DNA from 2 places in the Leuconostoc sp. JNUCC 76 genome. Region 1 is predicted to be linked to the other one. Evidence: riboswitches for the same ligand, from Rfam matches in the RefSeq annotation. Region 1 holds a riboswitch; the other holds the start of a gene.
What was found. Region 1 has a riboswitch for FMN ahead of ribD (bifunctional diaminohydroxyphosphoribosylaminopyrimidine deaminase/5-amino-6-(5-phosphoribosylamino)uracil reductase RibD). Riboswitches for the same ligand answer to the same signal wherever they lie in the genome.
Positions count from the first base shown of each region.

Region 2: it holds a riboswitch for FMN, as region 1 does, so the genes downstream of both, JNUCC76_RS06980 (ECF transporter S component) here and ribD (bifunctional diaminohydroxyphosphoribosylaminopyrimidine deaminase/5-amino-6-(5-phosphoribosylamino)uracil reductase RibD) in region 1, are expected to answer to the same signal.

Region 1 is NZ_CM132206.1:791,450-795,875, reverse strand. Features, by position in the region: gene ribA (GTP cyclohydrolase II) at 1-943, opposite strand, end outside; gene JNUCC76_RS04025 (riboflavin synthase) at 946-1,536, opposite strand; gene ribD (bifunctional diaminohydroxyphosphoribosylaminopyrimidine deaminase/5-amino-6-(5-phosphoribosylamino)uracil reductase RibD) at 1,539-2,570, opposite strand; FMN riboswitch at 2,696-2,833, opposite strand; gene JNUCC76_RS04015 (dimethylarginine dimethylaminohydrolase family protein) at 2,954-3,910, opposite strand; gene JNUCC76_RS04010 (cation efflux transmembrane domain-containing protein) at 3,929-4,426, opposite strand, start outside.
Region 2 is NZ_CM132206.1:1,376,451-1,380,876, reverse strand. Features, by position in the region: gene xerD (site-specific tyrosine recombinase XerD) at 1-11, shown strand, start outside; gene JNUCC76_RS07000 (riboflavin biosynthesis protein RibT) at 17-391, shown strand; gene JNUCC76_RS06995 (segregation and condensation protein A) at 358-1,134, shown strand; gene scpB (SMC-Scp complex subunit ScpB) at 1,127-1,726, shown strand; gene JNUCC76_RS06985 (pseudouridine synthase) at 1,719-2,468, shown strand; FMN riboswitch at 2,497-2,633, shown strand; gene JNUCC76_RS06980 (ECF transporter S component) at 2,731-3,321, shown strand; gene JNUCC76_RS06975 (peptidoglycan-binding protein LysM) at 3,395-3,949, shown strand; gene cmk ((d)CMP kinase) at 3,964-4,426, shown strand, end outside.

The DNA.
Region 1 (4,426 bases):
ACTTATTTTCTTGCAACACATAACTTTTTAGTTTTTCGTGGAGTCCAATACCACGACCTTCTTGACGAAGATAAACAAGAGCTCCACCCTGTTTGTTTATTATTTTGAGCGCTTCTCTCAGTTGAGGACCACATTCACAACGTTTTGAACCAAATATTTCGCCGGTTAAGCACTCGGAATGTAGGCGAACTAAAGGAATTTGATCAAAACTACGACTACTTTGAATGAGTAGCTCTGGTTTTTCTTCTTCATTCACGCTGAACTCCGTCAAATGAAAATCACCATATTGAGTTGGTAAATATACCGTTGCCCCCTCATCAATGCCTGATAGCTTTTGATTCTCTCGATAATTAATTAGATCCTGCATTGATAATTGAAACATATCGTGTTTTTGCGCTAATTCTTTAAGTTCTTTTTCTCGAGCCATTGTTCCGTCTTGTGCCAAAATTTCAATTATATACGCCACTGGTGGCACACCAGCTATTTTAGCTAATTCAACAGCTCCCTCAGTATGTCCCTGTCGTGTCAGTACGCCACCATCTTCAGCGACTAATGGGAAAATATGACCAGGCGTCGCAAAGTCAGCAGATGTTGTACTTAAATTAGCCAAATTTTTGATTGTGGCAGCACGTTCATACGCAGAAACGCCCGTCGTGCTGTCAATATGATCAACGCTCACAGTGAACTTTGTCCCAAATTTTTCAGAATTATGCGTCGTCATTTGGTCTAACCCGAGTTCATCAGCACGAAATTTAGTGATTGGTACAGCTAGAACACCTCTTGCAATTGAAAGGGCTTCATTGACTGTAGCTGCCGTCGCAAATGATGCTAAACCGACCAAATCTCCTTCATGTTCTCTTGTTTTGTCATCGCTCAAAATAATCAGCTTACCTTTTTTCAGCTCTTTAACTGCTGTTTTAACTTTTTCTGTGCTACTTGTCATTATTATTTTCCTTTCATTAAATATTTCGCCAAAATATCGGTTTCAATATTTACCAAATCATGTTCACATAATAATCCCAAAGTTGTTTTGATTAATGTAAGTGGTATTAGACCAACTTGAAATACATCATCTCTCGTTTGAACAATGGTCAGGCTCACACCTGATATAGTAACTGAACCTTTATTGACGATCTGATTTATTAGCTGACGGTCTGCTAATTTAAAAGTTAACAACGTGGTTTTTCCACTGTACTCTTTTTTGACTACTTCAGCTGTCTGATCTACATGGCCCAAAACAAAATGGCCATCAAATCGGTTGGAAACTAAAAGTGCTTTTTCCAAGTTTACTTTTTGACCAACTTGATAGAATTTAACAATGGTCGTTTCAAAAGTCGGTACCATAATGTCGAATTCAGCAAAATTTGATTCTAGCCGATTAATTGTTAAACAAATACCATCAACCATAATGCTATCGCCTACTCTGCTATCAGAAAAATAGTCTTCGGATGCAGCAATTTTTAAGCGCATTTCTTTATCATTACGATGATGGAGGCTTATCAAATGGCCAACTTCTTGTGTAATGCCTGTAAACATACTTACACTCTTCCTTGCTTGTTTACATATATTTTTTTAACAGCATTACCAACATACAACTGCTTTTGTGGTTTTTGATTGAAAGATATTCCTTTTAGTCCGCCCTCAGGTAAAATTTTATTTGTGGTATAAATCAACATTTCTTGCCATAAATTATGTTTCAAAAATGAATAAATCAAGCTTGGCCCGCCTTCAACCATCACAGATTGAATATTCTGTTTCGCTAAATCGATTAATATGCCTTTTAGTCCGTCTGATATTAATTTGGCATAGGCGCATTGCTTTGCAAAATTTATATTTTCGGTATATATTAACCAATTATCCGAAAAATCAAAATCTGTATCTCTTAAACGTCCACGTCGATCAATCACTATTTTCATTGGTTGTCTGTGATTAATGTTAATATATCTAACTGTTAATTTAGGGTGATCGATCAGCATTGTTTCACTACCTATCATAATTGCACTTTTAGATGCACGTTCTTTGTGAACATCAACATCTGCTAAAAAATCTGTTAGTTTTGTCTGTTCTCCAACTATTTTAGTAACAAGTCCATTTTGAGACATTACTGACTTTAACTGAACATAGGGTAATTGCTTGTTGAAAAAAAAATCGAAGGCTGGGTTAATAAGTTGATATTCTGTCGTATTTAAAACATCTACAATAATTCCAGCATCTTTTAAAATTTTAATGCCTTTGCTATTATTTGTAGGATTAGGATCCTTTTTACCAATCACAACACGATGTAATCCCCATCTTTTAATCGCTTCTGCACAAGAACCAACTTTTCCACGCGAAGCACAAGGTTCTAATGTAACATAAAGTGTTGCTCCTAAAACCTGGCTCTTATCTTTTACGTGGTTAAAGGCATTGATTTCCGCATGCTCTTCCCCAAATTCTTCATGATATCCAGTGGCAATAATTTTATTCTTTTTGACAAGAACCGCACCGACTCTAGGATTTTCAAAAGTTTTGTAGGGTAATCCCCTGGCTGCTTCATGAGCAGCCAAATTCATCCATGTTAAATCATTCATAGCTTACCTCCTGAATTTTTCAGGACAAAAAACCCGATGCGTTAAAAATACACATCGGGTTTATAGTAGTTTAGATTAATTCAAAAAAACCTAGACACAGCCAAAGCGGCTTTGCCTAAACTATTTTAAATCTTCTCCCATCCAGACTCTAACTGTCGGTCACAGAATTTCACTGTGTCAACCACGAAAATATCGTAGGTCACGGACTAAGGCCATAAGCCATCACCGTCGGTCGGGAATTGCACCCTGCCCCGAAGATTAAATTATTTAACACTGCTAATTTATCATTAGAATTCTACAATGTCAATCAAAAAATAATTCCTATATGCTTGAATTCATAAAAATTATTAACAAAAAAAGACTGCCTAAAGCAGTCTTTTTGTTTATCCTTTTTCTCTGACTAGTGGGCAAGAAGCACATCTTAAAGCCCCATCTAGCAATGAATGCCATGTAAATACAATAGGAATAACAGTATACCCTTCTCGTTTCAAAGCTTCTTGCAAGGCTGTATGCCTTTTTTGTACAATAACTTTTTTAGGACCAATCACCAAAACGTTGCCACCCATTTCTTTTCGAGTTTTAGCATCTATATCAATAAACTTATAATCTTTAAGTTCATTTGGTAAATCCTTTAATACAGGTTTGTGAATAATAGCTGTTTTGGGACCAATAATAGTCATACAACAATCGAGATGCAAAATAGCATCGTCATTCAAGTAAACTGGAATAACTTTCCATGGTTGTTCAACGATATTATTCTCAAAATCCTCGTCTAAAATACTTTGCAACCATTCAACACCCGCCATGTTACTTGCATACTTACCAATGCCGACGAATACATTCGGATAATTAACGATGACATCACCGCCCTCAAGATATATTTTATCTTTTTGATTTATCGTATGAACTTGATTGTTCTTTTTAATTGCTTCAACGATTCTTTGATACCCACGACGTTCAATTTTTCGCATCTCAATTTGAACATTACCCTCGATTAGATGTTCACCAACACTCATTGTACTATCTCGGGCATACATTTGTCCCATACCATAAGGATCCTGTTTCGTCGGCGTTACTGCATCAACAGTATGTACTTTAACACCATTTGATTCTAGAATCCTTTTAAATTCCGCTAATTCATTTTGAAACTTTTTAGCAATAAAATTTGGTACTCTTTTACCGCGCAAGACTGTATAAATATGCTTCGTAACAAATTGCTTCCATTTTGCAGTATGGTCTTCTTGCTCAATTTCATGTGTGTCTGGAAAATACAACTTTGTTGCATCCCCAATAATGACTTCTTTTAATGGACCGTATTCGTTATAAACATTGATTTTCATTTTTTCTTCCCCGTTTCATTAGACATAAACAAATTCTAAATGTACAAATTCATAATATGTTTTGAGTTCTTCTAAAATGCGTACTTTTTTATCTCGCAATAGTGCCGCATTTATTTTTTCACTTGTATCATCAATTATTACTTTTATTGAAAAATACATCCCTGTTTTGTAAATATGACATTCATGCATTTTAATGTCACGTCCTAAATGCTTTGTTAGACAAACTTCAAATTCATTTTGAATCTTTTCATCAATCAAGCGTCCCCCACAAATTTCGTTAAATGCATTCTTCAATACTTTAATTGGTGTTGTAATTGAAAATAGAACCAGCAACACTGTTACAAAAAAATCACCAGTATATAATAAGAATCCCAAGCTAGAATTTTTTGGAATCAATAACACCAAGAACGCTGCTAATCCTATACCCCCACACATGATTGAATCTATGCGCGTACTTTTTGACTCCGCGGATAACATCGTACTTGCGCCACCTATTTTACGGTTTTGACGACTGTA
Region 2 (4,426 bases), 590 kb from region 1:
CCAGAGCGTAAAAATTATGTTGACACAATCAAGACAATCAGATGAAAAAACAATTATGGGTATTTTATCGTTGCTGCCAGGCCTACGTGAAATATCTCATTTAAATGCGGAAATAGCATGGTATCATGATAATGAAGCAAGATCTTTATATGTTTGGCAAAAAGAGTCCCAAGGACAAGTACTTGGTGTTCTAGGTGTTGAGATTTATAATAACAATATTGCTATAATTCGTCATGTTGCCTTGACCCCCGAGTCACGCAGTGTCAGAAACTACTTTGACATGATTTCTGATTATCAAGAGCAACATCCTGAAACCTTTTTAATGGGTACCTTGGATAATCAAAAGTTAATTAACAAATGGAGAAAAGCAACATCGCGCAAAACGGTCTAACAATTAAATTAAGTGACTTTGAAGGACCAATCGATCTGTTATTACACTTAATTAAGAAATCCGAGATGAATATTTTTGATTTGCAAATTGCTGACATTACATCTCAGTATTTAGATTTTATTCATGCACAACAGGCTATGCAGCTTGATGTAGCAAGTGAATATTTAGTGATGGCTGCTACTTTAGTTAAGATAAAGTCCGCTGATTTGTTACCAGAAGAAGAGCCAGATGATTATGCCGTAGATGAAGAGTATGCGGATCCACGTGAAGAGTTGATGCTACAATTATTGACCTACAAACAATTTCAAGTGGCAAGCGAATCTTTGCGTGAACGTGAACAATTAAAACAACAATCCTTTCCACGTACTCAAATGAAGGCTCCTGATAATTTGGAACATCCCATAACTTTAGCTCCTGGTTTATCGTTAGGAGATTTACAAACAGCTTTTGCTCAACTATTGCGGCGAAAAAAGCAGGAAAAACCTATCAGAAGGCATGTTACTGCGGAAACATATTCTCTAGAGGAAGCTGTTAACAACATCAATAAACATTTATTACAGCATCAAACAGGTGATATGATTTCATTTGCTTCTTTTTTTGATGATATTTATAAGCGGGAACATTTGGTAGTCACTTTTTTGGCGTTATTAGAAATGGCCAAAGATAGAAGATTAAAATTACACCAAGAACACCAACAACAAGAAATTTATGTAGAAATTGAGGCGTTTGGCGAAGATGAATAATTTAAGTCAAATAGAAGCACTATTGTTCGTATCTGGCGATGAAGGCATTTCCGTGAAAAATATGAGCATTATCACTGGATTTGATCGTTCAGCAATACAAGGATTGCTTGAAGAACTTGTGTTAAAGTATGATACTGATTTAAGTAGTGCATTACAAATTCGTGAAAGTGACGATGTGTATCGCCTAGTGACTAAACCGGAACTTGGTGGCACAGTAAAACAGTATTTTGATTCACCTGTAAATGCAACATTATCGCAAGCACAACTCGAAACACTAGTTATTGTCGCTTATAAGCAGCCAATTACACGTGTTGAAATTGATACAATTCGTGGTGTGCAATCCTCAGGGACTTTACAGAAGCTAGCATTAAGGCAACTAGTCCACGAAGTTGGCAGAAAAGACGAACCAGGACGTCCCATCATGTTTGGTACTACCGATGAATTTTTGGACTATTTTGGTTTGAAAAGTATTGAAGAACTACCTCCGTTACCTGATTTTAATATGTTAGAGTTAGGTGATGATATTGATGGAGAACTATTTACGAGTGCATTTGATGTACATCAATCAGAAAGTGAAAAAGAAAATGTCTGAAGAAGCACAGAGACTGCAAAAAATTATTGCCCAAGCGGGTCTAGCATCCCGACGGGGTGCCGAAGAATTGATCATCAAAGGGCGTGTTCAAGTTAATGGGCAAACTGTTACCGAATTAGGTACAAAAGTTACTGCAAATGATAAAGTACAGGTCGACGGTGCGCCAATTGAAGGGCGTGAGAAATTAGTTTATTACTTGTTAAATAAGCCTCGTGGGGTTGTGACAACCAATGATGATGAAAAAGGTCGTCGTACGGTGTTGGATATCTTAGAGGATGTGGATCAACGCGTTTATCCAGTTGGCCGTCTAGATTATGATACAACTGGTGTTTTGTTATTAACCAATGATGGTGTAGTTGCTAACCAATTAATGCATCCTAAAACTAAAGTCGATAAGACTTATGTTGCAAAGGTTGAAGGCATTGCAACTGAAGAAAAGTTAGCTCCTTTGAAACGTGGGGTGGTCCTAAAAGGTCGTAAAACTGCTCCAGCTCGCGTTTCCATTGAAAGAATTGAGCAGACAAAGAGAACAAGTATGGTCCGTCTAACTATTCATGAAGGTCGTAATCATCAGGTCAAAAACATGCTTGCGAAGGTTGGTCTACCAGTACAAAAGCTCAAGCGTGAGCAGTATGCCTTTTTTGATGTCACTGGTCTACAGCCGGGTGAGTACCGTAAATTAACAAGCGTAGAGATCAAACGCTTAAAGGCACAAGATTACAAATTGTTGCGTCGTAAGTAACACCGTGATACAATAAAATCAAATTTAATAATAACTTCAGGGTCGGGTGTGATTCCCAACCGGCGGTGAGACATGAATTTTCATGGTAAGCCCGCGACCTGCTTTTGCAGCTGATCTGGTCAAAATCCAGAGCCGACCGTAAAGTCGGGTATAAAGAAGTCTAAAAAAGAAAGTGAAAGCTGCATTTTTTGTTGTACCCTGACAAAATCTGTGGTTTTTTGTTTGCATTTACCTGTGGGTAAGCAAACAAGAGGAAAGAAATATGTCAATTGTTCCTGTAACGCGAGTGCAACGTACTACATTAATTGCAATACTAAGCGCTATTTCATTTGGTTTGATGCTGTTTCCCCAAGTGCCAATCATTCCAAGTGCTGATTTTTTAAAGCTAGATTTTTCAATCGTACCAGTTGTCATTGGCTTATACTGGTTAAATTATTCTGCCTCACTATGGATTATTTTAATCCGTACCTTGCTGAAGTTAATTCTGGCAAATGAGGGGGTTAACACTTATTTAGGATTGCCGGTTAATTTATTGGTTGTGTTAGCTTTTGTCACAGTTTTAAAAATTACAATGTTTAATCTGGAGCAGTATAGTAGTTGGCAAAAAAAAATCATACCGTTAATAAGCAGCACGTTTGTCATGACAATTGTTGCGATTGTTATCAACTGGTTTGTAGCTATACCTTTGTATGCGAGGTTTGCTAATTTCGACATTGCTAAATTCATTGGTTTAAAAAACTATTTTATTGGTATGGTGTTACCGTTTAATCTTATTGAGGGTATTATATGGTTTGTCGTGAGCATGATTATATTAAGGGCAATACAGCCACTACAGAGAAGGTTCCATTCTTAACAAAACATTATGAACAAAGTCGGTGTTGGTGTGGTAAAATTTTATGTGAACCAATAAAATGGAGGTCGTTTCTATGAACGATTTTGACCTAAACAACATGAGCCGCTCAAAGCGTCCCAAAAAAGATAAACTTGAACCAAAATTTTCCCGAAAGTCAGATTCAAAATTTCCGAATAAAGGGTTTCGTGTTCTGTTTGTTGTATTAGCGCTTGCAATTATATCTTTTGTGCCTGTGTATGGCATGATTGCTAATCAAAAATCATCCAAGCCACAAACGGCTGTTTCTTCAAGTGCAAAACGTTCATCAACCACTAAATCTACATCATCTGAATCTTCTGAATCATCATCCGAGTCAAGTGTATCAAGTTCTTCTGAAGAAGAATCAGTAAGTAGCAGTGAAGCTGCTTCAAGTGAGGAATATGCTAGTTCATCTTCTACTGAGCCGGCTGAATCAAGTTCATCATCAAGTAGTTCCACAACCACCACTGCAGTTTTGGGTACTAGTCAAACGCTGTATAATTTTGCGGTTACGCATGGGATGACAACTAGCCAAGTTATTGCATTAAATCCAGGGTTAACAGTTGACAATTACACACAGTATGCTGGCACTGCATTAAACATTCAGTAAGAGGACTTTTTATTATTATGACGAATTTTCAAGTTGCCATTGATGGCCCAGCTTCTGCCGGTAAGTCTACAATTGCCAAAATCTTAGCAACAAATCTAAATTATGTGTATGTTGACACAGGTGCAATGTACAGAACAATAACTTTAGCTGCAAAAAAGAACGGCATTGCTTATAATGATGAAGAAAAAATAAAAAACTTATTGTCACAAACGGAAATACGCTTTGAACCTAGTACACCAGTTCAACGTGTATTTTTGAATGATGTCGATGTCACGGACGAAATTCGTTCCACTGAAGTGACTAACAATGTATCTGTAGTGGCTTCTTTTGCGGATGTACGTTCTAATTTAGTCAATCGCCAACGTGAAATAGCTAATAGTAACAGTGTGATTATGGATGGCCGCGATATCGGTACAACTGTGTTACCAGAAGCAGATGTCAAAATTTTTCTTGTAGCAAGTGTTGATGAACGTGCTC